Regions from separate parts of the Kocuria sp. CPCC 205231 genome, predicted to be linked through region 2. Evidence: riboswitches for the same ligand, from Rfam matches in the RefSeq annotation. Region 2 holds a riboswitch; each other region holds the start of a gene.
The links. A riboswitch is a leader RNA that binds a small molecule or an ion and turns the genes downstream of it on or off. The one in region 2 is predicted to bind S-adenosylmethionine.
Positions count from the first base shown of each region.

Region 1: it holds a riboswitch for S-adenosylmethionine, as region 2 does, so the genes downstream of both, RF640_RS07375 (cobalamin-independent methionine synthase II family protein) here and RF640_RS05710 (MetQ/NlpA family ABC transporter substrate-binding protein) in region 2, are expected to answer to the same signal.
Region 3: it holds a riboswitch for S-adenosylmethionine, as region 2 does, so the genes downstream of both, RF640_RS11080 (hypothetical protein) here and RF640_RS05710 (MetQ/NlpA family ABC transporter substrate-binding protein) in region 2, are expected to answer to the same signal.

Region 1 is NZ_JAVKPP010000005.1:262,800-272,295, reverse strand. It holds gene RF640_RS07400 (acetyl-CoA C-acetyltransferase) at 1-614, opposite strand, end outside; gene RF640_RS07395 (CoA transferase subunit B) at 611-1,312, opposite strand; gene RF640_RS07390 (CoA transferase subunit A) at 1,309-2,046, opposite strand; gene RF640_RS07385 (IclR family transcriptional regulator) at 2,189-2,968, shown strand; gene RF640_RS07380 (3-hydroxybutyrate dehydrogenase) at 2,985-3,749, opposite strand; SAM riboswitch class I at 3,942-4,045, shown strand; gene RF640_RS07375 (cobalamin-independent methionine synthase II family protein) at 4,059-5,261, shown strand; gene RF640_RS07370 (cobalamin-independent methionine synthase II family protein) at 5,308-6,519, shown strand; gene RF640_RS07365 (MFS transporter) at 6,767-8,176, shown strand; gene RF640_RS07360 (thiamine pyrophosphate-binding protein) at 8,314-9,496, shown strand, end outside.
Region 2 is NZ_JAVKPP010000004.1:232,729-242,224, forward strand. It holds gene dxr (1-deoxy-D-xylulose-5-phosphate reductoisomerase) at 80-1,354, shown strand; SAM riboswitch class IV at 1,399-1,515, shown strand; gene RF640_RS05710 (MetQ/NlpA family ABC transporter substrate-binding protein) at 1,616-2,503, shown strand; gene RF640_RS05715 (methionine ABC transporter ATP-binding protein) at 2,500-3,579, shown strand; gene RF640_RS05720 (methionine ABC transporter permease) at 3,636-4,235, shown strand; gene RF640_RS05725 (RIP metalloprotease) at 4,432-5,766, shown strand; gene ispG (flavodoxin-dependent (E)-4-hydroxy-3-methylbut-2-enyl-diphosphate synthase) at 5,945-7,111, shown strand; gene RF640_RS05735 (GNAT family N-acetyltransferase) at 7,130-7,984, shown strand; gene RF640_RS05740 (proline--tRNA ligase) at 8,133-9,496, shown strand, end outside.
Region 3 is NZ_JAVKPP010000009.1:51,069-60,564, forward strand. It holds gene RF640_RS11045 (NADP-dependent isocitrate dehydrogenase) at 1-1,073, shown strand, start outside; gene purH (bifunctional phosphoribosylaminoimidazolecarboxamide formyltransferase/IMP cyclohydrolase) at 1,204-2,814, opposite strand; gene purN (phosphoribosylglycinamide formyltransferase) at 2,894-3,475, opposite strand; gene RF640_RS11060 (hypothetical protein) at 3,536-4,042, shown strand; gene RF640_RS11065 (DUF6350 family protein) at 3,931-5,583, opposite strand; gene RF640_RS11070 (glycosyltransferase family 1 protein) at 5,699-6,874, shown strand; gene RF640_RS11075 (PIN domain-containing protein) at 6,878-7,261, opposite strand; gene RF640_RS11080 (hypothetical protein) at 7,273-7,500, opposite strand; SAM riboswitch class IV at 7,514-7,639, opposite strand; gene RF640_RS11085 (hypothetical protein) at 8,057-8,353, shown strand; gene RF640_RS11090 (hypothetical protein) at 8,456-8,644, opposite strand; gene RF640_RS11095 (cold-shock protein) at 8,752-8,958, opposite strand; gene RF640_RS11100 (multidrug efflux SMR transporter) at 9,181-9,496, opposite strand, start outside.

The DNA.
Region 1 (9,496 bases), on a different contig from region 2:
ACGGGGGCGATCTCGTCGCGGAAGACGCCCTCCTCCGCGGCGCGGGCCGCGCGCTGGTGGCTCAGGGCAGCGACCTGGTCCTGCTCCTCGCGGGAGATCGAGCGCTCGCTGTTGCCGGACTCGGTGAGCGAGCCCATGGACACGCACGCGGCGACGTCGACGAGCCCGTCCTTGGCCACCGCGTCCTCGAGCTTGAGGTCGCCGTAGCTCTTGCCCTGCCGCACGCCCATCGCGAGGTGCGGGGCGTTGGTCATGGACTCCTGGCCGCCGGCCACGACGATCTCGGCCTCGCCCGCGCGGATCATCCGGGCGGCGTTGGTGATGGCCACGAGCCCGGAGAGGCAGACCTTGTTGACGGTCTCGGCGGGCACGCTCAGCGGGATGCCCGCGGTGACGGCCGCCTGGCGGGCCGGGTTCTGCCCGGCGCCGGCCTGCAGGACGTGGCCCATGAGCACGTAGTCCACCTGCTCGGGGGCGATCCCGCCGCGCTCGAGCGCGGCCCGGATGGCGTGGGCGCCTAGCTCGGCCGCGGTGAAGGACGCCAGGTGGCCCAGGATCTTGCCCTGGGGCGTGCGGGCGCCGGACAGGACGACGACGTCGGTGGCGGTGCTCATCGGTTCTCCTCAGCGCCGCCGGCGGCGGCGGTCTCGGTGGGGACGGTGTCGGGGGTGACGTCCTGCAGGTCCGTGCGGAAGGACGCCTCGGTCTTCTCGCGGATCTCGTCCTCGGTGACCCCGGGGGCGAGGCTGCGCAGCACGAGCCCGCCGTCCTCGACGTCGAACACGCACAGGTCCGTGACGATGCGGTCGACCACGCGCACCCCGGTGAGCGGGAGATCGCACTCGGTCTTGATCTTGGCGGAGCCGTCCTTGGTGACGTGCTCGGTCAGCACGACGACGCGCGGGGTGCCGGCCACCAGGTCCATGGCGCCGCCCATCCCCTTGACCATCTTGCCGGGGATCATCCAGTTGGCGAGATCGCCGGTGCCGGAGACCTGCATGGCGCCGAGGATCGCGATCTTGACGTGGCCGCCGCGGATCATCCCGAAGGACGTGGCGGAGTCGAAGATGGAGGCCCCGGGCAGCAGTGTGATGGTCTGCTTGCCGGCGTTGATGAGGTCCGGGTCCTCGTCGCCCTCGTAGGGGAACGGGCCCATGCCGAGCACGCCGTTCTCGGACTGCAGCACCACGTCGACGCCCTCGGGCAGGTTGTTGGCCACGAGGGTGGGGATGCCGATGCCGAGGTTGACGTAGTCGCCGTCGGAGAGCTCGACGGCGGCGATCGCCGCCATCTCGTCGCGGGTCCAGCTCATGCCTGGTCTCCGTTCTGCTGGGCGGCCCGCCCGGCGGGGCGGGGGCGGACGGTGCGCTGCTCGATGTCCTTGGGCGCGCCGCTGTATTGCGCGACGTGCTGGACGTAGACGCCCGGGGTCACGATGTGGTCGGGGTGGATCTCGCCGACCGCCACGACGTGCTCGACCTCGGCGAAGGTGACCTTCCCGGCGGTCGCGACGATCGGGTTGAAGTTGCGCGCGGTGTAGCGGTAGACGAGGTTGCCGTCGGCGTCCCCGGTGTGGGCGTGGACCAGGGCGATGTCGGCGACGATGCCGCGCTCCTGCACGTAGGTCTCGCCGTCGAACTCGGCGTGCGGCTTGCCCTCGGCCACGAGGGTGCCGACCCCGGTCTTCGTGTAGAAGGCGGGGATGCCCGCGCCGCCGGCCCGGAGCCGCTCGGCGAGGGTGCCCTGGGGGTTGAACTCGACCTCGAGCTCGCCGTCCAGGTACTGCTGGGCGAACAGCTTGTTCTCGCCCACGTAGGAGGCGAGGACCTTCTTCACCTGGCGGTTCTCGAGCAGGACCCCGAGGCCCTTGCCGTCCACGCCCATGTTGTTGGAGACCACCGTGAGGTCCGTGACCCCGGAGTCCCGCACCGCGTCGATGAGATCCCGGGGGATCCCGCTCAGCCCGAACCCGCCCACGGCGAGCGTCATGCCGTCCCGCAGGCTCTCCGCCAGCAGCTCGGCGGCGTTGTCTCTGACCTTGGACACCCTTGTCCCTTCCTCTCGTCGGACTGTGACCCAGCACTCAATCTAGGGAGCCTCCACATGCCGGTCAACAGATCCGGCGGCACGACGGCGCTTCTCCTCAGCATCCGGCCATTCGTCCCCCGACTGTCCATATAGTGGAGTCATGGGACAGGAGCGGACGACGGGCCAGGGGACCCAGGTGGTCCACCGGGTGGGGCAGCTGCTGCGGGCCGTCGCGGGGCGGGAACGGGGCAGCACGGTGGCGGAGCTCGCCGCCGAGACCGGGCTGACCCGCCCCACCGTGCACCGGCTGCTCACGGGACTGGCCGAGGAGGGCCTCGTGGACCGCGACGCCGGGACCGGGGCCTGGCAGCTGGGCCCCGAGCTGTACGTGCTGGGCGCGGTGGCGGCCCACCGCTATCCGATCCGGGAGCTGGCCGGGCCCTCGCTGCGCCGGCTCGCGGAGGCCACCGGCGAGAGCGCGTTCCTCTCGGTCCGCCGGGGGCTGGAGACGGTCTGCCTGGCGCGCGTGGAGGGCGCCTTCCCCATCCGCTCCCACGTCCTCTACGAGGGGCTGCGGCTGCCGCTCGGCGTGGCCTCGGCAGGGCTGGCGGTCCTGGCCCACCTCCCGGACGCGGAGGTGGACCGGGTCCTCGCGGCCACGGCCGGGGCCCGCGCCGAGTGGGGCCCGCTGCACACGCCCGAGCGGATCCGGGAGCTGCTCGCGGACGTCCGGCGGGAGGGCTTCGCCGTGAACCCGGGGCTGATCGTCGAGGGCAGCTGGGGCATGGCCGCCGCGGTCTTCGACGCGACGGGCGCGCCGGTCTACGCGCTGAGCCTCACGGGCATCGAGCCCCGGTTCAGCGGCGAGCGCCGGCAGCTCCTGGGCCGGGCCCTGCTCACGGAGGCCCACCGGCTCTCCCGGGAGCTGGGTCACCGCTGAGCGGCCCGGGGCGGGCTCAGCGCGCCGTCCAGCCGCCGTCCATCGTGTAGGAGGCCCCGGTGACCATGGACGCGTGCGGTCCGGCCAGCCACGCGACCAGGCTGCCGACGTCCTCCGGGTCCACGAGCTTCTTGATCGGCGTCTCGCCGAGCATGATCCGCTCCACCACCTCGGACTCGGGGATCCCGTGCACCCTCGCCTGGTCGGCGATCTGCTTCTCGACGAGCGGGGTGCGCACGTAGCCGGGGTTGATGCAGTTGCTCGTCACCCCGTGGGCCGCGCCCTCCACCGCGACGGTCTTGGACAGCCCCTCCAGGCCGTGCTTCGCCGAGACGTAGGCGCTCTTGTAGGGGGACGCCCGCAGCCCGTGCACGGAGGAGACGTTGATGACGCGCCCCCAGCCCCGCTCGTACATGTGCGGCAGCGCGGCGCGCACCAGCAGGAACGGGGACTCCAGCATCAGCACCAGGATCCGGTGGAAGTCCGCGGGGTCGAACTCCTGGAGGGGGGCGACCTTCTGGATGCCGGCGTTGTTGACCAGCACGTCGACCTCGAGGCTCAGCTCGGCGAGCGCCGCGGTGTCGAGCAGGTCGACGGCCCACGCGCGGCCGCCGAGCTCGTCCGCGACGCGCTGCGCCCCGGCCTCGTCGACGTCGGCCACGACCACGTGCGCGCCGGAGCCGGCGAGGGCCCGGGCGGCGGCCAGGCCGATGCCGCTCGCGCCACCGGTGACGAGCGCCGTGCGGCCCTCGAGGTCCTGCTGCTGGGGCGTCTGGGACATGGGGGTCCTTCCTCTGGTCCGTCGTGCCCGCGGGGTGAGGGGCACGGATCACCGCCACGGTATGTGATCCAGGCCATGTTCGCGAAGGACAGCTCCTCCCGGGAGTGCGCGCCGGGTCGCGTCACACGGCGTCATGTCCGTCATCCGGGCGCCGAATGGCGCAGCGCGCACGGGTGCGCTTGGATGACAGGGTCACCATCCAGAGCGGCCGAGAGATCTGGCTCGACGACGCCGCAGCAACCCGGGCGACGGCATCCCCGTCCCGCCTCCGGTGCTACCGCCAGGACCGATGGAAAGGACGCACGACCCATGCTGCGAAGCGCCGACCGCATCCGCACGACCCACGCCGGGTCCCTCCCGCGCACCCCGGCGCTGCTCGAGGCCAACCGGGCGAAGGGGGCCGTCCCGGAGGCGGAGTACGACCGGCTCCTGCAGGACTCGGTGGTCGACGTGGTCCGCCGACAGCGCGAGCTCGGGATCGACGTGGTCAACGACGGCGAGTACGGCCACGTCATGGCCGCGGAGGTCGACTACGGCGCGTGGTGGCACTACGTCTTCGCCCGGATCTCGGGCCTCACCCCCGGCGACGTGGACCTGTGGGAGCAGGAGCCGCAGCGCTCCTCGCCCGGCAGGGTGGTCCTGACGAGCTTCGGGGACCGCCGGGACCGCCGGCTCTTCCACGAGGCGTACACGGACCCCTCCTCGGGCATCACCACGGGCAAGCAGGCGCCGTTCCCGAAGATCACCGGGAAGCTGGAGTACACGGGCCACGCGGCGCTGGAGGCGGACATCCGCAACCTCAAGGCCGGGCTGCAGGCCACGGGCGCGAGCGAGGGCTACCTCGCCGCGCTGTCCCCGGGCTCGTGCGCGCGGCTGGAGAACACCCACTACGCGGACGAGGACGAGGTGCTGACCGCCTGCGCCGAGGTGATGCGCGAGGAGTACCGGGCGATCACCGACGCCGGGCTGATCGTGCAGATCGACGACCCGTCCATCGCGGAGAACTGGGACCAGGTCAATCCCGAGCCCGGCGTGGAGGACTACCTCGCGTTCACCCGCAAGCGGGTCGAGGCCCTCAACTACGCCCTCGAGGGCATCCCGGAGGAGCAGGTGCGCTTCCACCTGTGCTGGGGCTCCTGGCACGGCCCGCACACCACGGACCTCGGGTTCGAGCTCCTGGTGGAGCTCATGCTCTCCATCAGGGCCGGCGGCTACAGCTTCGAGGCCGCCAACGCCCGGCACGAGCACGAGTGGAAGGTCTGGCAGGACCACGAGCTGCCCGAGGGCAAGATCATCATCCCGGGGATCGTCTCCCACGCCACCAACGTGGTGGAGCACCCGGAGCTGGTGGCCGACCGGATCGAGCGCTTCGCCCGCCAGGTGGGCCGCGAGAACGTGATCGCCTCGACCGACTGCGGCCTGGGCGGGCGGATCCATCCGCAGATCGCCGCGGCGAAGCTCGAGACCCTCGCCCGCGGGGCCGAGCTCGCCTCCCGCCGGCTCTGGTCCTGACCGGCCCCCGACCTTCCCGCAGACCCTCAGGAGGACACGCATGACCATGCAGAACACCGACCACGTGCAGACCACCCACGTGGGCTCCCTGCCGCGGACCCCGCGGCTGCTCGAGGCCAACCAGCGGCACGCCGAGGGCGCCATCACGTTCGAGCAGCTCACCGACGAGCTCGCCGTGGGCGTCGAGGACGTGGTGCGCCGGCAGCGCGAGATCGGCGTGGACGTGGTCAACGACGGCGAGTACGGGCACACGATGTCCAGCGCGGTCGACTACGGCGCGTGGTGGAACTACTCCTTCTCCCGCCTCGGCGGGCTCACCCCGACCGACGAGGACCGGTGGGCGTCCACGGAGAAGAGGCGCTCCTCGCCCGGCCACATCGTGCTCACGAGCTTCCCGGACCGCCGGGACCGCGAGCGCTTCCGGGAGGCGTACGAGGACCCGGCGTCGGGCATCCTCACCGGGCGCTCCTCGACCACGCAGCCCAAGATCACCGGGCCGCTGACCTACACGGGACAGGAGGCCGTGGCCTCGGACGTCCGCAACCTCCGGGCGGCCATGGCGGCCACCGGGGCGCAGACCGGGTTCGTGGCCGCCCTCTCCCCCGGCTCCGCCGCGCGCGTGACGAACGAGTACTACAGGACCGACGAGGAGCTCGTCTACGCGTGCGCCGACGCGATGCGCGAGGAGTACCTGGCGATCACGGACGCCGGGCTGACCGTGCAGATCGACGACCCGTCCATCGCGGAGTCCTGGGACCAGATCAACCCCGAGCCCACGGTCGAGGACTACCTGGCGTTCACGCGGCTGCGCGTCGAGGCGCTCAACCACGCGCTGCGGGGGATCCCCGAGGAGCAGGTCCGCTTCCACCTGTGCTGGGGCTCCTGGCACGGCCCGCACACCACGGACCTCGAGCTGAAGCACCTCGTGGACCTGATGCTGACCATCAGCGCCGGCGGCTACACCTTCGAGGGCGCCTCCGCCCGGCACGCCCACGAGTGGAAGGTCTGGAAGGACCACGCGCTGCCCGAGGGCCGCGTGATCATCCCGGGCGTGGTCTCCCACTCGACGAACGTGGTGGAGCACCCGGAGCTGGTGGCCGACCGGATCGAGCAGTTCGCCTCGGTCGTGGGCCGCGAGAACGTCGTCGCGTCGACCGACTGCGGTCTGGGCGGGCGCCTGCACCCGCAGATCGCCTGGGCCAAGCTCGAGTCCCTCGTCGAGGGAGCGCGCCTGGCCACGGAGCGGCTCTACCGCTGAGCCGCATCCCGGCGTCCCCGACGCCCCTGCCGCGCCGCCGGGCCCGGTCCTCCTGCGAGGGCCGGGCCCGGCGGTTTCCATCCCCGGTGGTCTGTGTCACATGTAGTGATACATGGTTTGATTATTCCGTCCGGAGGGTGACAGGCGTCACTTCCGCCCGTAGTATCGCAATGCAATACCGAACGTTCGGTCATGATGCGTTCGGTTCCGCCGCGGACGTCGCCGTCCCCGATTCCCTGGAGATCCCATGGCGCACCCATCCTCCGCCCCGGCCGGGCGGCACGAGATGTCGCGCGAGGAGCGCAAGGTCCTCGCCGGCACCCTCGTGGGCACCACCATCGAGTGGTACGACTTCTTCATCTACGCCCAGGCCGCGGCCTTCGTCCTGGCGCCGCTGTACTTCGCGCCGCTGTCCGAGGAGAACGCCGGCCTCGCCCAGGTGGTCGCGTGGGCCTCCCTGGGCATCAGCTTCCTCTTCCGCCCGCTGGGCGCGGTGGTCGCCGGCCACCTCGGCGACAAGTACGGCCGCAAGATCGTCCTGGTCCTCACCCTGGTGGGCATGGGTGCCGCGACGATGCTGATCGGCATGCTCCCCACCTACGCGACGATCGGCATCTGGGCCCCGATCTTCCTGGTGCTCCTGCGCATCATGCAGGGCTTCTCGGCCGGCGGCGAGTGGGGCGGCGCGGCCCTGATGTCCGTGGAGCACGCCCCGCGGAACAAGCGCGGGCTCTTCGGCGCCTACCCGCAGATCGGCGTGCCGCTGGGCATGCTGCTCGCCACGTCCTTCATGTTCGCCCTCACCTCGATGATGTCCCCCGAGGACTTCCAGGCCTGGGGCTGGCGCATCCCGTTCCTGTCCTCCGTGGTGCTGATCGTGGTCGGCTACCTGATCCGCAAGACCGTCGACGAGTCCCCTGTCTTCAAGGAGATGCAGCTGCGCAAGAAGGAGTCCTCCGCTCCCCTGGGCCAGCTGTTCAAGCACCACAAGAAGCCGGTCACCCTCGCGGCCCTGATCTTCGCCGCCAACAACGCCGCCGGCTACCTGGTGATCGCGTTCTTCGCCTCCTACGGCTCCAACGTGCTGGGCATGCCGCGCTCGCAGACCCTCATCGCCTCCCTGATCGGCGGCGTGGGCTGGCTCGTCTTCACGATGTTCGGCGGCTGGATCTCGGACCGGATCGGGCGCGTGCGCACCTTCCAGATCGGCTACGCCATCATCATCCTGTGGGCCGTGCCGATGTGGTTCCTGCTGGACACCGCGTCCCTGCCGCTGTTCGCCCTGGCGATCGTGATCCTCACCGTGGGACTCGGCCCGTCCTACGGCCCGCAGTCGGCGCTCTACGCCGAGATGTTCCCGGCCCGCGTGCGCTACTCGGGCGTCTCGATCGGCTACGCGTTCGGCTCCATCATCGGCGGCGCGTTCGCCCCGATGATCGCGCAGCTGCTGCTCAACAAGACCGGGATGTCCTGGACGATCGGCGTCTACATCGCCGGCATCGCGATCGTCTCCTTCATCGCCGTCTCGATGGTGCCGAAGGACATCCAGGAGATCGACCTGCACGTCGAGGAGGTGCACGAGGACTACGTCGCCGAGCACCCCGAGGCCGCCGAGATCCTCGCGGCCGCCCAGGCCGCCGAGAAGCAGCGCGACTGAGCGCCGCCCCGGCCGAGGACCGAGCCGCCCGCCGGCACCCACGGGTGCCGGCGGGCGGCTCCGCTCGTGCGGGCACCCCGAGCACACCCCGCTCCCACCCCGGGCTCCCACCGGAGCCCCGCCGAAAGGACTCCTCCATGACCACCGACCTCCTGCTCCCCACGGTCTCGACGGCCGTTGCCGACGTGCTCGCCGAGCGCACCGACCACCTGTTCGGCCTGATGGGCAACGGCAACGCGCACCTGATCAGCTCGCTGACCTCCCGCGGCTTCGGCTTCACCTCCGCCCGGCACGAGTCCGCCACCGTTGCCATGGCCGACGCCTACCACCGGGCCACCGGGCGGACCGGGGCCGCCACGACCACCTACGGTGCCGGGTTCACCAACACCTACACCGCCCTGGCCGAGGCGCGGCTGGCCCGGATCCCCCTGGTCCTGGTCGTCGGCGACGCCCCGACCACCGGGCGGCGGGCCTTCGACGTCGACCAGACCACCGCGGCCGCCGCCGCCGGGGTCACCACCCTGGTCGCGGCCCCGGACAACGCGACCGCGATCACCCACCGGGCCTTCGACCTCGCCGCCCAGACCGTCCAGCCGGTGGTGCTGGCCCTCCCCTACGACCACGCCACCGCCCCCCTCACCGAGCAGACCGTCCTGGAGCCGCTGCCGGTCAAGCCCGCCTTCACCGCCTCCACCGAGGACCTCGACCGCATCGCCGGGCTGCTGCGCGCGGCGACCAGGCCCCTGATCCTCGCCGGGCGCGGAGTGCTCCTGGCCGGGGCCACCACCCCGCTCACCGAGATCGGGGACCGGCTCGGGGCGCTGTTCATGACCTCCGCCATGGCCACCGGGGTCTTCGGCTCCCCGTGGGACCTGGGCATCGCCGGGGGCTTCACCCGCGCCCACCGTCTGGAGCTCGCCCGGCAGGCCGACGTCGTGCTGGTCGCCGGGGCATCGCTGAACGCCTTCCAGCTGCGCTACGGCACGCTCTTCGCCGAGGGCACCCGGGTGATCCGCATCGACAACGAGCCCGAGGACCGCACGCCCCCGGTCACCGACTACGTGCGCGCGGACCTGGGACCGTTCCTCCAGGGACTCACCGGCCGGATCTCCGCCGCCGCCCCGGAGAACACCTGGCGGGCGGCCGCCCCGGAGGTCGCCACCGACGCCTTCCGCGGCTCCGCCCCGGTCGAGGACCCGGCCGAGTTCGGCCCGGACGGCCGGCTCAACCCCCGCGCCGTCGTCGCCGCCCTCGAGCACGTCCTCCCCGCCGAGCGCTCCGTGGTGATGGACGGCGGCCACTTCATCGGCTGGGCCCCGA
Region 2 (9,496 bases):
CCTCGGCCCGTTCCGGGCCGTCCGCAGGCACCCCCTGCGGGCACCGCACCGAGGAGTGGCGCTGGGGGATACTGGGGCCATGACGCCCCCCGCCACCTCGCCCCGCACCCGCCCGACACCCGAGCTGCGCGCCCTGGCCGCCGCCGGCCCCCGCCGGATCAGCGTCCTCGGCTCGACGGGCTCGATCGGCACCCAGGCGCTCGACGTCGTGCGGGCCGCCCGCGAGCTCGAGGGCGCGGACCCGTTCACCGTGATCGCCCTCGCCGCCGGACCACGGCACCTCGAGCTCCTCGCCGAGCAGGCCCTCGAGACCCGCGCCGTGCTCGTGGCGACCAGCGGCACCGCCCAGGACGCCGCCCGGCTGGCCGGCCTCATCGCGGACGGGGCCGCGTCCGCCGGGGCCGGGGGATACCGCCCGGACGTCGTGCACGGGCCCGACGCCGCGTCCGCGGCCGCCGCCCACCCCGACGCCGACCTCGTGCTCAACGGGATCACCGGCTCCATCGGGCTCGCCCCCACGCTGGCGGCGCTGCGGGCCGGGCACCGGCTCGCCCTGGCGAACAAGGAGTCCCTGATCGCCGGCGGCGCCCTGGTCAAGGCCGCCGCCGCGGCCACCGGGGACCCGGACGCCCTGATCCCCGTGGACTCCGAGCACTCCGCGCTGGCGCAGGCGCTGCGCGGCGGCACCGCCGCGGAGGTGGACCGGCTCGTGCTGACGGCCTCCGGCGGGCCCTTCCGCGGCCGGTCCCGGGCGGAGCTCGAGACGGTCACGCCCCGGGACGCGCTGCGCCACCCGACGTGGGACATGGGCCTGATGGTGACGACCAACTCGGCGACCATGGTGAACAAGGCCCTCGAGGTGCTCGAGGCCCACCTGCTCTTCGACGTCCCCCTCGAGCGCATCGACGTGGTGGTCCACCCCCAGTCGGTCGTGCACTCCATGGTCCAGTTCGTGGACGGCTCCACCCTCGCCCAGGCCTCGCCCCCGGACATGCGCCTTCCCATCGCCCTCGGCCTGGCCTGGCCGCACCGGGTGCCCGGGGCCGCCCTGCCGTGCGACTGGACGCGCGCCACGGAGTGGACCTTCGAGCCCCTCGACCCGGTGGCGTTCCCCGCCGTCGAGCTCCTCAAGGCGGCGGGGGAGCGGGGCGGGACCTTCCCCGCCGTGTTCAACGCGGCCAACGAGGAGGCGGTGCACGCCTTCCACGACGGCCGGATCCGGTTCCCCGCCATCGTGGACACCGTCGAGGCGGTGCTGGGCGAGCACGACGACGACGGCCCGCTGGAGCTCGAGGCCGTGCTGGCGGCCGAGCGCTGGGCCCGCCGGCGGGCCCGCGAGGTCCTCGCCCGCTGACCGGGCCGGGCCCGGCCCCGCCGCACGTGCTAGTCTGTCAGGCGGATGACGAGTCCCAGCGTGCAGCCCTGGCTTGCTGGGCGGCAACCCTCTCCCGTAGTGGGGTGCCCCAGGTGAACCATCCGGCACCGGCCGACGACGGCCGGCGGCAAGTACGGTCCGACCGCGCACGCGCCCTCCGGCGCGCCCTCGACCGTGGCCGCCGGACCCGTTGGCCCCGGTGGAGACCTCCGACACCCCGGACCCACGGAAAGGCACCACATGCGATCGCAGCGCCTCCCCTTCCTCGCCCTGGCCACGACCCTCGCCCTCACCGCCTGCGGCGGCTCCGCCGGGGAGTCCTCCGGCGAGGGCGTGCTCGCCGACGACAAGGTCACCATCGGCGTGGTGGGCACCGACCCGACCCACGACGCCCTCCAGCGGGTGGCCGAGGAGCAGGGCATCACCGTCGAGTACGTCGACTTCTCCGACTACAACCAGCCGAACCCCGCCACCGAGTCCGGTGACGTGGAGATGACCTGGTTCCAGCACGTCCCGTTCCTCGCCGACTACAACAACGCGGCCGGCGGCTCCATCACCCCGATCGGCTCGACCTCGATCTACCCGCTGGGCCTGTACTCCAACCAGTACGACTCCGTGGAGCAGTTCCAGGAGGGCGACGAGATCGCGGTGCCCAACGACGCCGTGAACCTCTCCCGGGCCCTGCTCGTGCTCGAGGCCGCAGGTCTCGTGGAGCTGACCAGCGACACCCTCATCCCCACCGAGCTCGACGTCGACACCGAGGCCTCCACGGTGCGCGTCACCCCGGTCTCCGCGGAGCAGACGGTGCTCTCGCTCGACTCGGTGGCCGGCTCGGTCATCAACAACGACTTCCTCTCGCGGGCCGACATCGACCCGCAGTCCGCGCTCGCCCAGGACGACCCCGAGTCCGAGGGCTCCCGCGCCTACGTCAACCTCTTCACCACCACGGAGGAGCTCGCCGACGACGAGACCCTCCGGCAGGTCGCGGACCTCTACCACGAGCAGGCCGTGCTCGACGCCGAGATGGAGGAGACCAAGGACACCGCCGTGCCGCTGCAGCTGGAGCCGGAGGAGCTCCAGGAGCTGACCGCGCGCTACCAGCAGGAGCTGAAGGACCAGGAGCAGTGAGCGCGGCGGTCCCCGCCGGGCCGCCCGCACCCGGGCGCCCGGACGAGGTGCTCGTCTCCTTCCGCAACGTCTCCAAGACCTTCCGCACCGGCTCGGGGCGGGCGGCGCGCGAGGTGCTCGCGGTCGACGACGTCACCCTCGACGTCCGCCGCGGCGAGATCTTCGGCGTGATCGGCTACTCCGGGGCGGGCAAGTCCACCCTCGTGCGCCTGATCAACGGGCTCGAGCCCGTGTCCTCGGGCTCCCTGACCGTGGAGGGCTTCGAGGTGGCCGGCCGGCGCGAGACCGAGCTGGCGCCCGTGCGGCAGGAGATCGGGATGATCTTCCAGCAGTTCAACCTCTTCACCTCCCGCACCGTCGCCGGCAATGTCGAGTACCCGCTCAAGCGGGCCGGCTGGCCGAAGGAGAAGCGCCGGGCGCGGGTGGCCGAGCTGCTCGAGTTCGTGGGCCTCGCCGCCCGCGCCGGCAACTACCCGGAGCAGCTCTCCGGGGGGCAGAAGCAGCGCGTGGGCATCGCCCGCGCGCTGGCGACCAGCCCGAAGCTGCTCCTGGCCGACGAGTCGACGAGCGCCCTCGACCCGGAGACCACGCAGGAGGTGCTGCAGGTGCTGCAGCGGGTCAACCGGGAGCTCGGGATCACGATCGTGATCATCACCCACGAGATGGACGTGGTCCGCGCGATCGCCGACCGCGTGGCCGTGATGCAGGACGGGAAGGTCGTGGAGCACGGCTCCACCGTGGACATCTTCGCCCGGCCCCGCACCGAGACCGCCCGCCGCTTCGTCTCCTCCGTCCTGCACTCGGTGCCCGACGCCCGTGAGGTCGAGCGGCTGCGCCGCGCCCACCGGGGGCGCCTGGTGATCGTGGACGTCGGCGACGGCGTGGACATCGGCGGGGTGCTCTCGGACGGCGCCGCCCGCGGGGTCCGCTTCACCATCGCCTACGGCGGGATCAGCGTGCTCCAGGAGCAGTCGTTCGGGTCCCTGACCTTCGAGCTGACCGGTGCGGACGCGGCCGTGCAGGCCGTGGTCGACGAGATGTCCCGCATCACGACCCTGAGAGAGGTGGCCGCGTGAACGACTGGTCCGTCCTGGGACCTGAGCTGCTGTCCGCGCTCGGGGAGACCCTCTACATGGTGGCGGTCACGCTGCTGCTCGCCGGCCTGCTCGGTCTGCTCGTGGGCGTCGGCCTCTACGTCACCCGCCGGGGCAACATCCTGGAGAACCGGGCGGTGCACGAGGGCCTCAACCTCGTGGTGAACTTCGTCCGGCCGATCCCGTTCATCATCCTGCTGGCCGCGCTGGGACCGGTGACCCAGGGGGTCGTCGGGACCCGGCTGGGGCCCAACGCCGCGATCTTCGCGATGACCATCGGGGCCATGTTCGCGGTGGCGCGCATCGTCGAGCAGAACCTCATGAGCGTGGACCCCGGGGTCGTGGAGGCGGCCCGCTCCATGGGCGTCTCCCGCGGCCGGATCATCACCACGGTGATCCTGCCCGAGGCGCTGGGCCCCCTGGTGCTCGGCTACACGTTCCTGGTCATCGGCATCACGGACATGTCGGCGATGGCCGGGGCCATCGGCGCCGGCGGCCTGGGCGACTTCGCCCTGCGCCTGGGCTACCAGCGGTTCAACGACGAGGTCACGTGGGCGGCGGTCGCCGTCATCGTGGTCCTGGTCCAGCTCGTGCAGGTGGTGGGCAACCGGCTGGCCCGCCGGATCCTGCGCCGCTGAGGCGCCCCGCCCCGCAGCCCACCGACGGCCGGTGCGCCTCCCTCCCGGGAGGGCACCGGCCGTCGTCGTGCCCTGGTGCGCCCGGTGCCCGACGTCCAGGATCGTGGTGCAGACTGGTCCTCGCCGTGCCGAGCGCACGGCCCCGACGTCCCCGGCGCCCGCCGGGGTCCCTCGACGATCCCGGGAGGTCCGACGGATGGGTGTCGTGCTGTTCCTCGTGGGCGTGCTGCTGGCCGCCGCCGCCATCGCGGTCTCCATCGCCCTCCACGAGATCGGCCACCTCGTGCCGGCCAAGCTCTTCGGCGTGCGCGTCACGCAGTACATGGTCGGCTTCGGGCGCACCGTGCTCTCCCGCCGGCGCGGCGAGACGGAGTACGGGCTCAAGGCGGTCCCGCTGGGCGGCTACATCTCCATGGTGGGGATGTACCCGCCGGCGCGCGCGGGCTCGACGGCCCGCGCCTCGAGCACCGGCGTGTTCCAGCAGATGGCGGCCGAGGCCCGCGGCGGCGCCGCGGACCAGCTCCTCCCCGGGGACGAGGACCGCGTGTTCTACCGGCTGCCCGTGTGGAAGCGGATCGTGATCATGCTCGGCGGCCCCGTGATGAACCTCCTGCTCGGGACCCTGTGCCTGGCCGTCCTGCTCTCCGGCTTCGGGACGGCGACGCCCACCACGACGGTCGCGTGGGTGTCCGAGTGCGTGGTGGCCGCGGAGCGCCAGGCCGCCGGGCAGACCGAGTGCCGGCCGGAGGACCCCCAGGCCCCCGCGAACGCCGCCGGGCTGCGCCCCGGGGACGTCGTCACGGCCGTCGACGGCGCCCCGGTCGGCTCCTGGGACGAGCTCACCGCCCGGATCCGGGACCGGGCCGGCGAACGGATCCCGGTGGTGGTCGAGCGGGACGGCCGGACCGTGTCCGCGGCGCTGACCCCCATCCTCTCCTCGCGGCCCGTGCTGGACGACTCCGGCGCCGCCGTGACCGGCGAGGACGGCGCCCCCCGCTACGAGGAGGTCGGGTTCATCGGCATCAGCCCCACCAGCGAGCCCGTCCGGCAGCCGCTGACCGCGGTGCCCGGGGCGGTGCTGGACGGGCTGCAGCAGATCGCCGGGGTGGTCCTGCACCTGCCGCAGCGGATCTACGAGGTGGGGGAGGCGGCGTTCTCCGACGCGCCCCGGGACCCGGACGGGCCGATCTCCGTGGTGGGGGTCGGCCGGATCTCGGGGGAGATCGCCGCGCACGAGGAGATCGCGCTGCGGGACAAGGCCGCCTCTCTCGTGGGCCTGGTCGGCTCCGTCAACCTGGCCCTGTTCGTCTTCAACCTGCTGCCGCTGCTGCCGCTCGACGGCGGGCACGTCGCCGGGGCGCTGTGGGAGGCGCTGCGCCGGGGGAGCGCCCGGCTGCTCGGCCGCCGCGACCCCGGCCCGTTCGACCCCGCCCGGCTGCTGCCGGTGACCTACGCGGTGGCCGTGCTGATGATCGGGATGTCCGTGCTGCTGATCTACGCGGACATCGTCAAACCGGTCCGGCTGTTCTGAGCCCGGGCCGGCCGGCGCGCCCCCGGGGCCGGCGGGCGTTCGGCGTGGGAGGAATCGCACCCCCGGCACCGGGGGCCGCCCCGGAGCATGGGGCACAATGGGAACCGGTGACGGGCCCGGCCAGCGGGTCCCGGCGCCACCGCTCCAGCTCCTGCCCTCGATTCCTCGGAGGAACTCCTTGACCCCGGTCAGCCTCGGCATGCCCGCCGCGCCCCAGCCCGTCCTCTCCCCGCGCCGGAAGACCCGGCAGATCCGGGTCGGGTCCGTGGGCGTCGGCTCCGACTCGCCGGTGAGCGTGCAGTCCATGACGACCACCCCCACCACGGACATCAACGCCACCCTGCAGCAGATCGCCGAGCTCAACGCCACCGGGTGCGACATCGTCCGGGTGGCGTGCCCGTCCCAGGACGACGCCGACGCCCTGCCGATCATCGCCATGAAGTCCCCGATCCCGGTGATCGCCGACATCCACTTCCAGCCGAAGTACGTCTACGCGGCCATCGAGGCCGGGTGCGCGGCCGTGCGCGTCAACCCGGGCAACATCCGCAAGTTCGACGACCAGGTCGGCCAGATCGCCCGCGAGGCCAAGGCCGCCGGGGTGTCCATCCGGATCGGCGTGAACGCCGGCTCCCTCGACCAGCGGATCATGGACAGGTACGGCAAGGCCACGCCCGAGGCGCTCGTCGAGTCCGCCGTGTGGGAGGCGTCCCTGTTCGAGGAGCACGACTTCCACGACTTCAAGATCTCCGTCAAGCACAACGACCCCGTCACCATGGTCCGGGCCTACCAGCTGCTCGCCGAGCGCGGCGACTGGCCCCTGCACCTCGGCGTGACCGAGGCGGGCCCCGCCTTCCAGGGCACCATCAAGTCCGCCACGGCCTTCGGCGCCCTGCTGTCCCAGGGCATCGGGGACACCATCCGGGTCTCCCTCTCGGCGCCGCCGGTCGAGGAGGTCAAGGTCGGCAACCAGATCCTGCAGTCCCTGGGCCTGCGCCCGCGCAAGCTCGAGATCGTCTCCTGCCCCTCCTGCGGCCGCGCGCAGGTCGACGTCTACACGCTCGCGGACGAGGTGACGGCGGGCCTCGAGGGGCTCACCGTCCCGCTGCGGGTGGCCGTGATGGGCTGCGTCGTCAACGGCCCCGGCGAGGCCCGCGAGGCCGACCTCGGCGTGGCCTCCGGCAACGGCAAGGGCCAGATCTTCGTCAAGGGCGAGGTCGTGAAGACCGTCCCCGAGGACCTCATCGTGGAGACGCTGATCGAGGAGGCCAACCGCATCGCCGCCGAGATGGAGACGGACGAGAACGGGGAGACCACGGCGGGCAGCCCCGTCGTGAGCGTCAGCTGACGGGCCGGTGACGGGCGGGTGAGGACGCAGCGGAGGACGGCGCCGCGGCTGGTGCCGGCGGGGGAGGTCGATCCGGCCCAGCTGGACCGGCTGCTCGAGGCGGACCCCGTCGCCCACGCCTTCGTGGCCGCCCACGTCGAGTCGTACCGCGGGAGCAAAGGCTCGCGGATCCCGCCCGTGGTCGGCACCGCCGGGCCGGACGGTGAGCTGACCGGCGCGTGCTGGGTGGGCACGAACGTGGTGCCCGTGTCCCTGGACGGCCCGGGCCTGGACCTCGTCGGAGGGCACCTGCGGCGGGGCGGGTCCCGGCACGCCTCGCTGTTCGGGCCCGCCGAGCTGGTCCTCGGGCTGTGGTCCCGGGTGGAGCGCTCGTGGCCCCGGCCCTTCGACCTGCGCCCCGTCCAGCCCCTGCTGGCCATCGACCGGGACCCCGCGCCCGCCCCGCACCCCGGCGTGCGCGTGGCACGCCCCGAGGACCTGCCCGCCGTGCTCCCGGCGAGCGCCGCCATGTTCGAGGAGGAGGTCGGGTACTCCCCGTACACGGGCGGCGACCGCGGGTACCGGGACCGGGTCTCCGCGCTCGTCGGGGCGGGGCGCTGCCTCGTGCTGACCGACGAGGGGGGCCGCGTGGTGTTCAAGGCCGACCTCGGCTCGGTGGCCCGCGGCGTGGCGCAGGTGCAGGGCGTGTGGGTGGACCCGGCGCACCGCGGCCGGGGGCTGGCAGCGCCCTGCATGGCGGCGGCCGTGCGCCTCGCCCGCCGGCGCACCCCGGTGGTCAGCCTCTACGTCAACGACTACAACGTCCGGGCCCTCGCCACCTACCGGCGGGTCGGCTTCGAGCGGGTCGGGACCTTCGCCACCGTCCTGCTCTGAGCGCCCGGGGCCGCCGATCCCGGTGCGGCCGGCCCGGGCGGGGGGTGTAGATTTGACCGGAATCAGCGGCGCCGTCGGCGCCGCCCACCCTCTCGACGCCCGGGCCCGGCCGCACCACGCCGCGCTCCCCGGGAGAAACGGAGCCCTCGTGGCGCTGCGACTCTCCTCCCTGTTCCTGCGAACCCTCCGCGAAGACCCGGTCGACGCCGAGGTGGACAGCCACAAGCTGCTCGTCCGCGCCGGCTACATCCGCCGGGCCGCCCCGGGCATCTACACCTGGCTGCCGATGGGCCTGCGGGTGCTCGGGAAGGTCGAGCAGGTGGTGCGCGAGGAGATGGATGCGATCGGCGCCCAGGAGGTGCACTTCCCGGCGCTGCTGCCGCGCGAGCCCTACGAGGTCACGAACCGCTGGACGGAGTACGGGGAGAACCTCTTCCGCCTGAAGGACCGCAAGGACGCCGACTACCTGCTCGCGCCCACGCACGAGGAGATGTTCACGCTGCTCGTCAAGGACCTGTACTCCTCCTACAAGGACCTCCCCGTCACCCTCTACCAGATCCAGGCGAAGTACCGGGACGAGGCCCGCCCCCGCGCCGGTCTCCTGCGCGGGCGCGAGTTCGTCATGAAGGACTCCTACTCCTTCGACGTCGACGACGCCGGTCTCGACGAGTCCTACGCCAGGCACCGCGAGGCCTACGTCCGGATCTTCGAGCGCCTCGGCCTGCCCGTGGTCGCCGTCTCGGCCCAGTCCGGGGCCATGGGCGGCTCCCGCTCCGAGGAGTTCCTGCACCCCACGGTCATCGGCGAGGACACGTTCGTGCGCTCGCCCGGCGGCTACGCGGCCAACGTCGAGGCGGTGACCACCGTGGTGCCCGCGGAGACCGATCCCGCCGGGTCCCCCGAGGCACGGGTGCTCGAGACCCCGGACAGCCCCACGATCGACACGCTCGTGCAGCGCTCGAACGAGCTGCACCCGCGCGCCGAGGGGCCCTGGACCGCCGGCGACACCCTCAAGAACGTGGTGCTCGCCGTCGTCCTGCCCGACGGCGCCAGGCGGCTCGTGGCGGTCGGCCTGCCCGGCGACCGCGCCGTGGACCTCAAGCGCATCGAGGCCGGCATCGGCGCCGCCCTGGACGTCTCCGGCGAGGTGCTGGTGGAGCAGGCCGGCGACGAGGACCTGCGCGCCTGCCCGCTGCTGGTCAAGGGCTACATCGGGCCGGGGCTGTCCCCGGACCAGGCCGTGCTCGGCGAGAAGTCCTCGACCGGCATCCCCTTCTTCGTGGACCCGCGCGTGGTCCGCGGCACCCGGTGGGTGACCGGGGCGAACGTGGCCGGCCAGCACGTCTACGACCTCACGGCCGGGCGCGACTTCGCCTGGGACGGCGTCCTGGAGTGCGCCGAGGTGCGGGCCGGCGATCCCGCGCCGGACGGCTCCGGTCCGCTCGAGGCGGCCCGCGGCATCGAGATGGGGCACATCTTCCAGCTGGGCCGCAAGTACGCGGAGGCGCTGGG
Region 3 (9,496 bases), on a different contig from region 2:
ACCAGGTGGTCATCGACGACTGCCGCGCCCACGGCGCGTTCGACCCGACCACCATGGGCTCCGTGCCCAACGTCGGCCTCATGGCGATGAAGGCGGAGGAGTACGGCTCCCACGACAAGACCTTCGAGATCCCCGTGCAGGGCACCGTCCAGGTCGTCGACTCCTCCGGCGCCGTGCTCATCGAGCACGAGGTCTCCCCCGGGGACATCTGGCGGGCGTGCCAGACGAAGGACGTCGCGATCCGCGACTGGGTCAAGCTCGCCGTGACCCGCGCGCGGGCCTCCGCGACGCCGGCCGTGTTCTGGCTGGACCGCACCCGCGCCCACGACACCAACCTCATCGCGAAGGTCGAGCAGTACCTGACCGAGCACGACACCGAGGGCCTGCAGATCGAGATCATGTCCCCCGAGGAGGCCACCGCGTTCTCGATCGAGCGGATCCGCCGCGGCGAGGACACCATCTCGGTCACCGGCAACGTGCTGCGCGACTACCTGACGGACCTGTTCCCGATCCTCGAGCTGGGCACCTCCGCGAAGATGCTCTCGGTGGTCCCGCTCATCAACGGCGGCGGGCTCTTCGAGACCGGCGCCGGCGGGTCCGCGCCGAAGCACGTCCAGCAGCTGGTGGAGGAGAACCACCTGCGCTGGGACAGCCTCGGGGAGTTCCTCGCCCTCGCCGCGAGCCTCGACCACCTGGCGACCACGGCCGACAACGAGCGCGCCCGGATCCTCGGTGAGACCCTCGACCGGGCCACGGGCACGTTCCTCGAGGAGAACAAGTCCCCGAGCCGGAAGGCCGGCGAGATCGACAACCGCGGCAGCCACTTCTACCTGGCCCTGTACTGGGCCCAGGAGCTGGCCCGCCAGGACGAGGACGCCGAGCTGGCGCAGGCCTTCGCCTCCGTGGCGGAGCAGCTGGCGGCCAACGAGGACGCGATCAACGAGGAGCTGCTCTCCGTGCAGGGCCGTCCCGCCGACATCGGCGGCTACTACCGTCCGGACGACGCCAAGACGTTCTCGGTGATGCGCCCCTCGGAGACCTTCAACCGGGTCCTCTCCTCGCTCAGCGCGTGAGCTGAGCGCCTGAGCGGAGCGCGCGGGCCGACCGCGCGCTCCGGCACGGGCAGCACGCACGGCAGCGGCCGCACTCCCCGTGGGGAGTGCGGCCGCTGCCGTGCGCGGGGCATGCCGCCCGGGAGACGGCTCAGTGGAAGAAGTGCCGGGCCCCGGTGAAGTACATCGTCACGCCGGCGGCCTCGGCCGCGGCCACGACCTCCTCGTCCCGGATCGAGCCGCCGGGCTGGACCACGGCGCGCACGCCGGCGTCGAGAAGCACCTGGAGGCCGTCCGCGAACGGGAAGAACGCGTCCGAGGCCGCCACGGCGCCGCGCGCGCGCTCGGCGCCGTCCTCGCCCAGGGCGTTGGCCCGCTCCACGGAGAGCTTGCAGGAGTCCACCCGGTTGACCTGGCCCATGCCGATGCCCACGGACGCGCCGCGGTCGGCGAGCAGGATCGCGTTGGACTTCACCGCCCGCAGCGACGTCCACGCGAAGGCGAGGTCGGCGAGCGTCCGCTCGTCCGCCGGCTCCCCCGCGGCCAGCGTCCAGCCGGCGGGGTCGTCGCCCGCCGCGTCGAGCCGGTCCGAGACCTGCAGCAGCGCGCCGCCGGAGATCTGCCGGTACTCGAGGACGTCCCGCTCGAAGCCCTCGGGCAGCTCGAGCAGACGGATGTTCTTCTTGGCCTGCAGGATCTCCAGGGCCGCCGGCTCGAAGCCGGGGGCCACGACGACCTCGGTGAAGATGTCCTGCACGGTCTCGGCCATCGCCCGGGTCACGGTCCGGTTCGCGGCGATGACCCCGCCGTAGGCGGAGAGCGGGTCGCACGCGTGGGCCTTGCGGTGGGCGTCGGCGATCGGGTCCTCGGCGCCGGGGGTGGCCACGGCCAGCCCGCAGGGGTTGTTGTGCTTGACCACGGCCACGGCCGGCTCGTCGAAGTCGTAGGCGGCGCGCAGCGCGGCGTCGGCGTCCACGTAGTTGTTGTAGGACATCTCCTTGCCGTGCAGCTGGTCGGCCTGGGCGATGCCGGGGGACGCGGCCTCGTCCACGTAGAGCGCCCCCTTCTGGTGGGGGTTCTCGCCGTAGCGCAGGGAGGCCGAGCGCTGCAGGGCCAGGCCGGCGTAGGGCGGCCAGAAGTTGGCGTCCTCGTCCTGCTCGAACTGCTGGGCCGTCCAGGTGGCCACCGCGGTGTCGTAGGCGGCGGTGTGCGCGAACGCCGCGGCGGCCAGCCGGCGGCGTGCCCGCAGGTCGAAGCCGCCCGAGGCCGCCGCCTCCACGACCGCGTCGTAGGAGGACGGGTCCACGACCACGGACACGGCCGCGTGGTTCTTCGCAGCGGCCCGGACCATGGAGGGGCCGCCGATGTCGATCTGCTCGACGACCTCGTCCTGGCCCGCGCCGGAGCGCACGGTGTCCACGAACGGGTAGAGGTTCACGACCACGAGGTCGAACGGCTCGATCTCCAGCTCGGCGAGCTGGTCCATGTGGTCCTGCTTCCGGCGGTCCGCGAGGATGCCCGCGTGCACCCGCGGGTGCAGGGTCTTGACCCGCCCCTCCAGGCACTCCTGGAACCCGGTGACCTCCGCGACCTCCGTCACCGGCACGCCCAGGTCGGCGATGCGCCGTGCGGTCGAACCGGTGGACACGATCGCGACGCCGGCCCGGTGCAGCCCCGTGGCGAGACCCTCCAGCCCGGTCTTGTCGTAGACGGACACCAGCGCCCTCTTGAGGGGCACGCGGTCAAGCTGGGTGGGGCTCACAGGTTCTCCAAGCGTTCGAGGTCTGGGGTTGCCGGCGGGATCCGCCGGGAACCATTTTACGGACCCTCGCCGGGCCTGCTCACCGGGCGTCGTGCAGGGCTCCCTGCCGGGCCGCCGCGCCGAGCGTGCGCACGAGCAGCTCGCGCTCGGCGGCCTTGATCCGCTCGTGCAGCTGCGCCTCGGTGTCCCCCTCCTCCACGGGCACCGCCGCCTGCGCCAGGATCGGACCGGCGTCGACGTCGGCCACGACCTCGTGGACGGTGACGCCGGTGACCTTCACCCCGTGCGCGAGGGCGTCCCGCACCGCGTGCGCCCCCGGGAAGGACGGCAGCAGCGAGGGGTGGGTGTTGACGATGCGCCCCGCGAACGCCTCGACGAACTCGGCGTCCACGATCCGCATGAACCCCGCGAAGACGATCCGGTCGGGCTCCCGGGCGGCCACCGCCTCCTGCAGGGCACGGTTCCACCGCGTCCGGTCGGGGTGGTCGCCGGGCCGGACGAGGAACGTCTCGACGCCGGCCTCCCGGGCCCGCTCCAGGCCGGTGCAGGGCTTGTCCGCGCCCACGGCGGCGATCTCGACGTCGATCCGGCCCTCCCGGACGGCGTCGAGGACCGCCTGCAGATTGGTGCCGGAGCCGGAGACCATGACCACGATGCGCATGCCCCCGAGTCTAGTCGGGCGGGCGGGGAGGGGCCCCCGGGGTGCCCTAGAGTGAAGGGCATGACCCCTCCCCGCCCGACCCCCGAGGCAGCCCCCGCGGACGCACGACGCGCCGCCGCGACCCGCACGGCAGGGGGCGCGCTGGTGTGCGCGGCGGTCGCCCTGGTGCTCGTCGGCTCCGCCCTGTGGCCGACCGTGGCCGGGGTCGTGCTGGCCGTCCTCGGGATCGGGCTGGGCGTCGCGGCGCTCGTGCGCTCCCGCGGGACCGGCACGCGCCGGCTGCTGGTGCTGAGCGCGGTCGCCGCGATCGTGCTGGGCGCGCTGAGCCTGCTCACCGGCGGGGCCCGTCTGGCCCTGTGGCCGGTGGCCGAGGCCTACCAGGAGTGCGTCGCCGGCACCCTCACCCTCTCCGGGGCGGCGCAGTGCCAGCAGGAGCTCGAGGACGGGATCTGGAGCTATCTCTCCGGCGGCCCGGCGGCGCCGGCGTCGGAGGACGCCGCGGGTGCCTCGGCCGCGTCCACGTCGAACGCCTCCGCGGACCCGGTCTCCGCCACGGCCGGCCCCTGAGCCGCCCACGGGCCCGCGTCCCGGTGCCCGTCCGCGGTGCTGCGGCCGGTCCTGGGCCCGTCCGCGCCGTGCCCCTCGGTCCCGTGCTGGTCGGCCCCGTGCCCGCGTGCGGGCCGCGGCCTCCGCCGGCCGGCCGAGCGCATGGCGCGCCGGGCCGCGGTCTCCTCCCGGCGCCGCCGGCGCGCCGCCCGCCGGCCGGCCGGCGTCCGGTCCTCGCCGTCCTCGCCGTCGCGGGGCGGCGCGAACGGCGGCTCGTGCTCGAGCCACGGTCCCAGCACACAGCCGACCGCCGCCCCGACGGCCACCTCGGCGCCGAACAGCAGCAGCACGGCGGGACCGTCCGGTCCCACGTCCGTGAGCCGCCCGAGCCCCAGCGAGCCGTGCGCGAGCCAGCTCAGCAGCATCACCAGCACGCCGGCGACGGCGCCCACGAAGACCCCGGTCAGCAGCGTCGAGAGCGGGTACGTGATCCAGCGCGCGGGCAGCCGCAGCGCCATCCAGTCGTCCAGGTGGTTCTCCCCCTCGCGCAGGAACCACCAGCCGGCGAGGACGCCGGCCAGGACCGGCAGCACGACCACCACGAGCGCCCAGGCTGGGAGCTCGGCGGGCGGCAGCGCGGCGAGCGCCGGGAGCAGCGGCACAGGCCCGGCCTCGGTGCCCAGCGGAGAGGCGTGCGTGCCGGAACCGAGCTCGAAGCCCGCGCCCGTGGCCCAGGCCAGGGCGTAGACCGCGAGGTTGGGCAGGTAGCCGAGCTGGAGTCCCGTCAGCGCGGTGTCCCCCGGCACGCCGGTGCCCAGCCGCTGGTAGACGCCCACCACGTCGTTCCAGTTCCAGAACAGGGCGGCGGCCAGCAGGGCGGCCCCGGCCCCGACCCCGGCCACGGCCGCGACGAAGCCGGCGCGCAGCACCGCCCACACGTAGGACCCGGCCCAGCGGGAGTACTGGCTCGTGCGCTCGACCCACGCGGCGGCGTTGACGCCGATCAGTCCCGGCAGCGACCGGGAGGCCCGGTACGCGCCCACGAAGCCGCCCAGGGCCACGGGGACGAGCGGGAAGACGGCGGCCGCGGCCGGGCTCGCCGAGACCTCCCCTCCGGTGAAGAGCAGCGCGGCGGCGGCGCCGAACGCGGAGTAGGCGGCCAGGCCGCTGAGGTACGGCTGCCAGAACTGGCCCTCCCAGCAGGCGCGGGCCAGCCGTCTCCCGGCGTGCCAGGAGAGGGCGAACGGCACCAGGGTGAGCCCGAGCGGGACGAGGTTGAGCGTCCCGGTGGTCGCGGGCAGTCCTGCGCCCGGGTCCAGGGCCACCTGGAGCGGGGTGAGGTGGGCGAGCAGCCACACGTGACCGGAGAGCACGAACCCTCCGGTCAGGCCGAGGGTGTCGAAGCCGTCGGCGAGCCACACCATGAGGACGGTCAGCAGGACCAGCAGGTAGGACACCACGGCCACGGAGCCGAGTTCCAGCACGCCCTGCAGCCACAGCGGCATGGGCACACCCCGGCGGTCCGGGCGTGCAGCGGGGGAGGACAGGCCTTGGGAGTTCATCACCGACCATCCTCCCACGCCCGGGCGGCACCCCGGCCGAGGCTTCACGGCGCCTTCACCGGCGGGCCACGCCCCGCTCGCCGTCCGGTCGCCCGGCCCCGGCAGGCTCGGGAGCATGAGAGTCGCCGTGGTCGCCGAGCAGTTCCTCCCCCACCTCAACGGAGTCACCCACTCGGTGCTGCGGGTCGTCGAGCAGCTGGTCGCCGGCGGGCACGACGTCGTGGTCGTGGCGCCCTCCTACGACCCCGCGCCGCTCGGGCGCCCGGCGGAGCAGGTCGTCGAGGACCTCGACGGGGTGCCGGTGCACCGGCTGCCCGCCGTTCCGCTCACCGGCTACCCCGCCGTGCGGGTGGCCGGCGGGACCGTGGCCCGGGTGCGGCGGCAGCTGGAGCGCTTCCGGCCGGACGTGGTCCACGTGGCCTCCCCGTTCGTGCTGGGCCGCCGGGCGATCCTGGCGGCCCAGCAGCTCGGGGTGCCGTGCGTGGCGGTCTACCAGACCGACGTGCCCGGCTACGCGGCCAAGTACGGGGCCCCGTTCCTCGAGCAGCTCCTGTGGGGGCACGTGCGCTCCATGCACAACCTCGCCACGCTCACGCTCGCGCCGTCCACCGCGGCGGTCCGGCAGCTCACCGAGCACGGCGTCCAGGACGTGCACCTGTGGCGGCGCGGGGTGGACACCACCCGCTTCTCCCCCCGGCACCGGGACGAGCGGTGGCGGGAGGAGGTCGGCGGCGGCCGGCGGATCGTCGGCTACGTGGGCCGGATCGCCCCGGAGAAGCAGGTCGAGGACCTCTCCGCGGTCGCGGACCTGCCCGGCACCCGCCTGGTGGTCGTGGGCTCGGGCCCGGAGGAGGACGCCCTGCGCCGCCGGCTCCCGCAGGCCCACTTCACCGGGCGCCGCAGCGGTGCCGACCTGGCGCGCATCATGGCGTCCTTCGACGTGTTCGTCCACCCCGGCGAGTTCGAGACGTTCTGCCAGACGATCCAGGAGGCCATGGCCTCGGGGGTGCCGGTGGTCGCGACCGGCCGGGGCGGTCCCCTCGACCTCGTGGACCGGTCCCGCACCGGCTGGCTCTATCCCCCGGGCGACCTCGGGGCGCTGCGCGGGCACGTGGCGGATCTCCTGGGCGACGAGGCGAAGCGGGCCGCGTTCGGCGTCGCGGCGCACGCGGCGGTCCAGGGCCGGACGTGGGACGTGCTGGTCGGGCAGCTGCTCGAGCACTACGAGCGCGCCGTGGCGCTCTCGGCGCAGGGGCAGGGGCGCAGCCGCCGGCACCGCCGGGCCGTCTGAGGGCTACCGGCGGGCGGGGGACGCGTCCAGCACGGGCGCCCCGGTGCCGGCGTACCGCCCCGGCTCCGCGGTCAGCACGGTCAGCCCGTGGACCAGGGCCGTGGCCGCGGTGAGCCCGGCGAGCGGATCGGCCGCCCCCGTCGCGGCCAGCGCTCCCCACGCCCGGGCCACGGCGGCGTCCGCGGGGAGGACCCGGCCCGGGAAGCGCAGCTCGAGCTGCTCCGCCCACAGCGTCTCGTCGGGCCGCTCGGCGAGCAGCTCCCCGAGCACCGTGGCGGGCAGGAACAGCCGCCGGTGTCCGTGCCGGCGCAGGACCTCGGCCAGCTCGGGGCAGCGCTCCGGGGTGCGCACCCCCAGCAGCACGGAACGGTCCAGGAGGAGGTCCACGGCGGCGGGCCTCAGGCCGCGGCGGCGAGCTCCCCGCGGGCCGGAGCCAGCAGGAAGTCCACGAACTCGGTGCGGACCTGCACCACGCGGGCGTAGTCCTCGACGCTCATGGCGGAGACGCTGATCGCCGGGACGCTCGGCGCGGGGTCGCGGCGGGTCCCGACCCCGGTGGCCGGGACGGCGTGGGAGGGCTGGGGGAACGCGCCCGTGCGGGCGGCGGAGTTGCGGGGGTCGGACATGACCGGGATCCTTCGTGCGCTCTTGCTCGCACCGGGTACCGCTGCTGCGGCGATGCGAGCCGCTTCGTCATCCGAACCACCCGTGAACATGGGGTTGGTGCCCGGTCAAGTCGGAGCTTGCCGACCGGGTCTCTTGAAGCTCTCCCCATTGAACCACATCGGCCGAACCGTGTCCGCGTGCGGCGACCCGGCCGGATCCGGTGCCCCCTCCTGTGCACAGGCCTTCCCCGGGGTGTCACCGCCCGGACATCTCGACGACACATCGTTGCGCTGGAATGGGTCCCGTAGTACCGGGGACGGCGCAGGCGACGGCCCCGCGCATTACGTTTCAGTGACACAACTCACGACTCGCTTGTCGAGGTGTCGGTGCCGCGGGGTAGCCTGAACCTGCTTCTCGAGATGCGGCGTCCACGCCCTCGGCCGGAGATCGACGATCCCCGGCGGAACCGTGGAGGGGCTCCGACCCGCTGCGCGCCAACCCGATGTTCCCGGGTGGATCGGATGACGAAGCGGCGGGCAACGCCATCGGATGCCTGCAAGAACGTCAGGAGAAAACATGACCATGTCCGAAGAAAGAACAGCCATCACCACCGACCAGCGCGAGGAGTGGATCGACGTGACCGTCACCGCCCTCCCCGATCTCCACCTCGTCCGTCTCACGTCGACCGACGGGGACGTGCAGGAGTACCTGAGCCCCGAGGCCGACGACCTGGCCGCCGCGGCGGAGCACACGGAGGGTACGGCGCAATGGTGCGCCAAGTACCGCCAGCTCCTCGTTCCCGGAGCCCTCGCGGCGACCGGACGGCACCCGTTCTTCAAGCTCCACCCCTCGTCCCTCCCGCTGTCGGCATAGCCGGCGGACAGGAGCGCACGGAGGCCGCAGCCCGTCGGGCTGCGGCCTCCGTCGTGCGGGAGGACGGTGACGTCCGGAGCGCCGGTGGGACCCGCGGGGTGCTCACTCGAGGCCGTAGTCCCCCGCCGAGCCCCACCCGCCGCCGGCCTCGTCGGCGGAGCCGTCGAATCCCCACTCGGAGGCCTCGACCTCGAACGGCACGGAGACGTCCAGCTCGGCGTCGGAGACCCGGTTCACCACGAAGGGGTCCTCCGGCTCCTCCGCGGCGGGGAGCGGATCGGGAACGGTCACGGCGCTTCCTCCCGGTGCTGCTCGGCGGGTACGACGACAGAACCGCCGCCGGGCGCAGCCCGACGACGGTTCTGGAGGATCAACGGGCCGGAGCCCGCGGAAGATCCTTAGGAGATGACGTTGATGTTCGCAGCCTGGGGGCCCTTGGGGCCGTCCTGGGTCTCGAACTCGACGCGGTCGTTCTCGTTCAGCGAGCGGAAGCCGTTCGAGTTGATCGCGGAGAAGTGGGCGAAGACGTCCTTGGAGCCGTCCTCGGGGGTGATGAAGCCAAAGCCCTTGTCAGCGTTGAACCACTTGACGATACCGGTAGTCATGGGAGACCTGATCCTTCATGAGATGAACGTTTCCCGACGTTCGAGAAACAAAACAGTTGTGATGCATGGAAAACGTCTTCTCAGAAAAACTGCTGCACCCGAGTGGGCCGAACTGCTTGAAAGACAAAAACGAACCTCAACAACTGCGGACTACTCTACACGAGATCCGGCGCCGCACCACCCGGGACGGGGCGCCGGACCCGGCCCGGCACCGGGGACCGCTCAGACCGGCGGGGCGCCGAGCTCGATGAGGAGCACTCCGCCGGCGATGAGGGCCACCCCGGCCGCCGTCACCCAGGTGAACGGCTCGCGGAACAGGACCCGGCCGGCCAGCGCCGTCAGCGCCACGCCGGAGGCCGACCAGATGCCGTAGGCGACGCCCAGCGCCATGCCCTCGGCCAGGACGAGGCTCAGGCAGGTGAACGCCACCAGGTAGCCGACGGCCACGGCGGCGTACCAGCGGCGGCGGCCCCGGGCGGCCATCCGCAGGGACAGGGTTCCGGCGACCTCGGTGAGGATCGAGACACTGAGGAAGAGC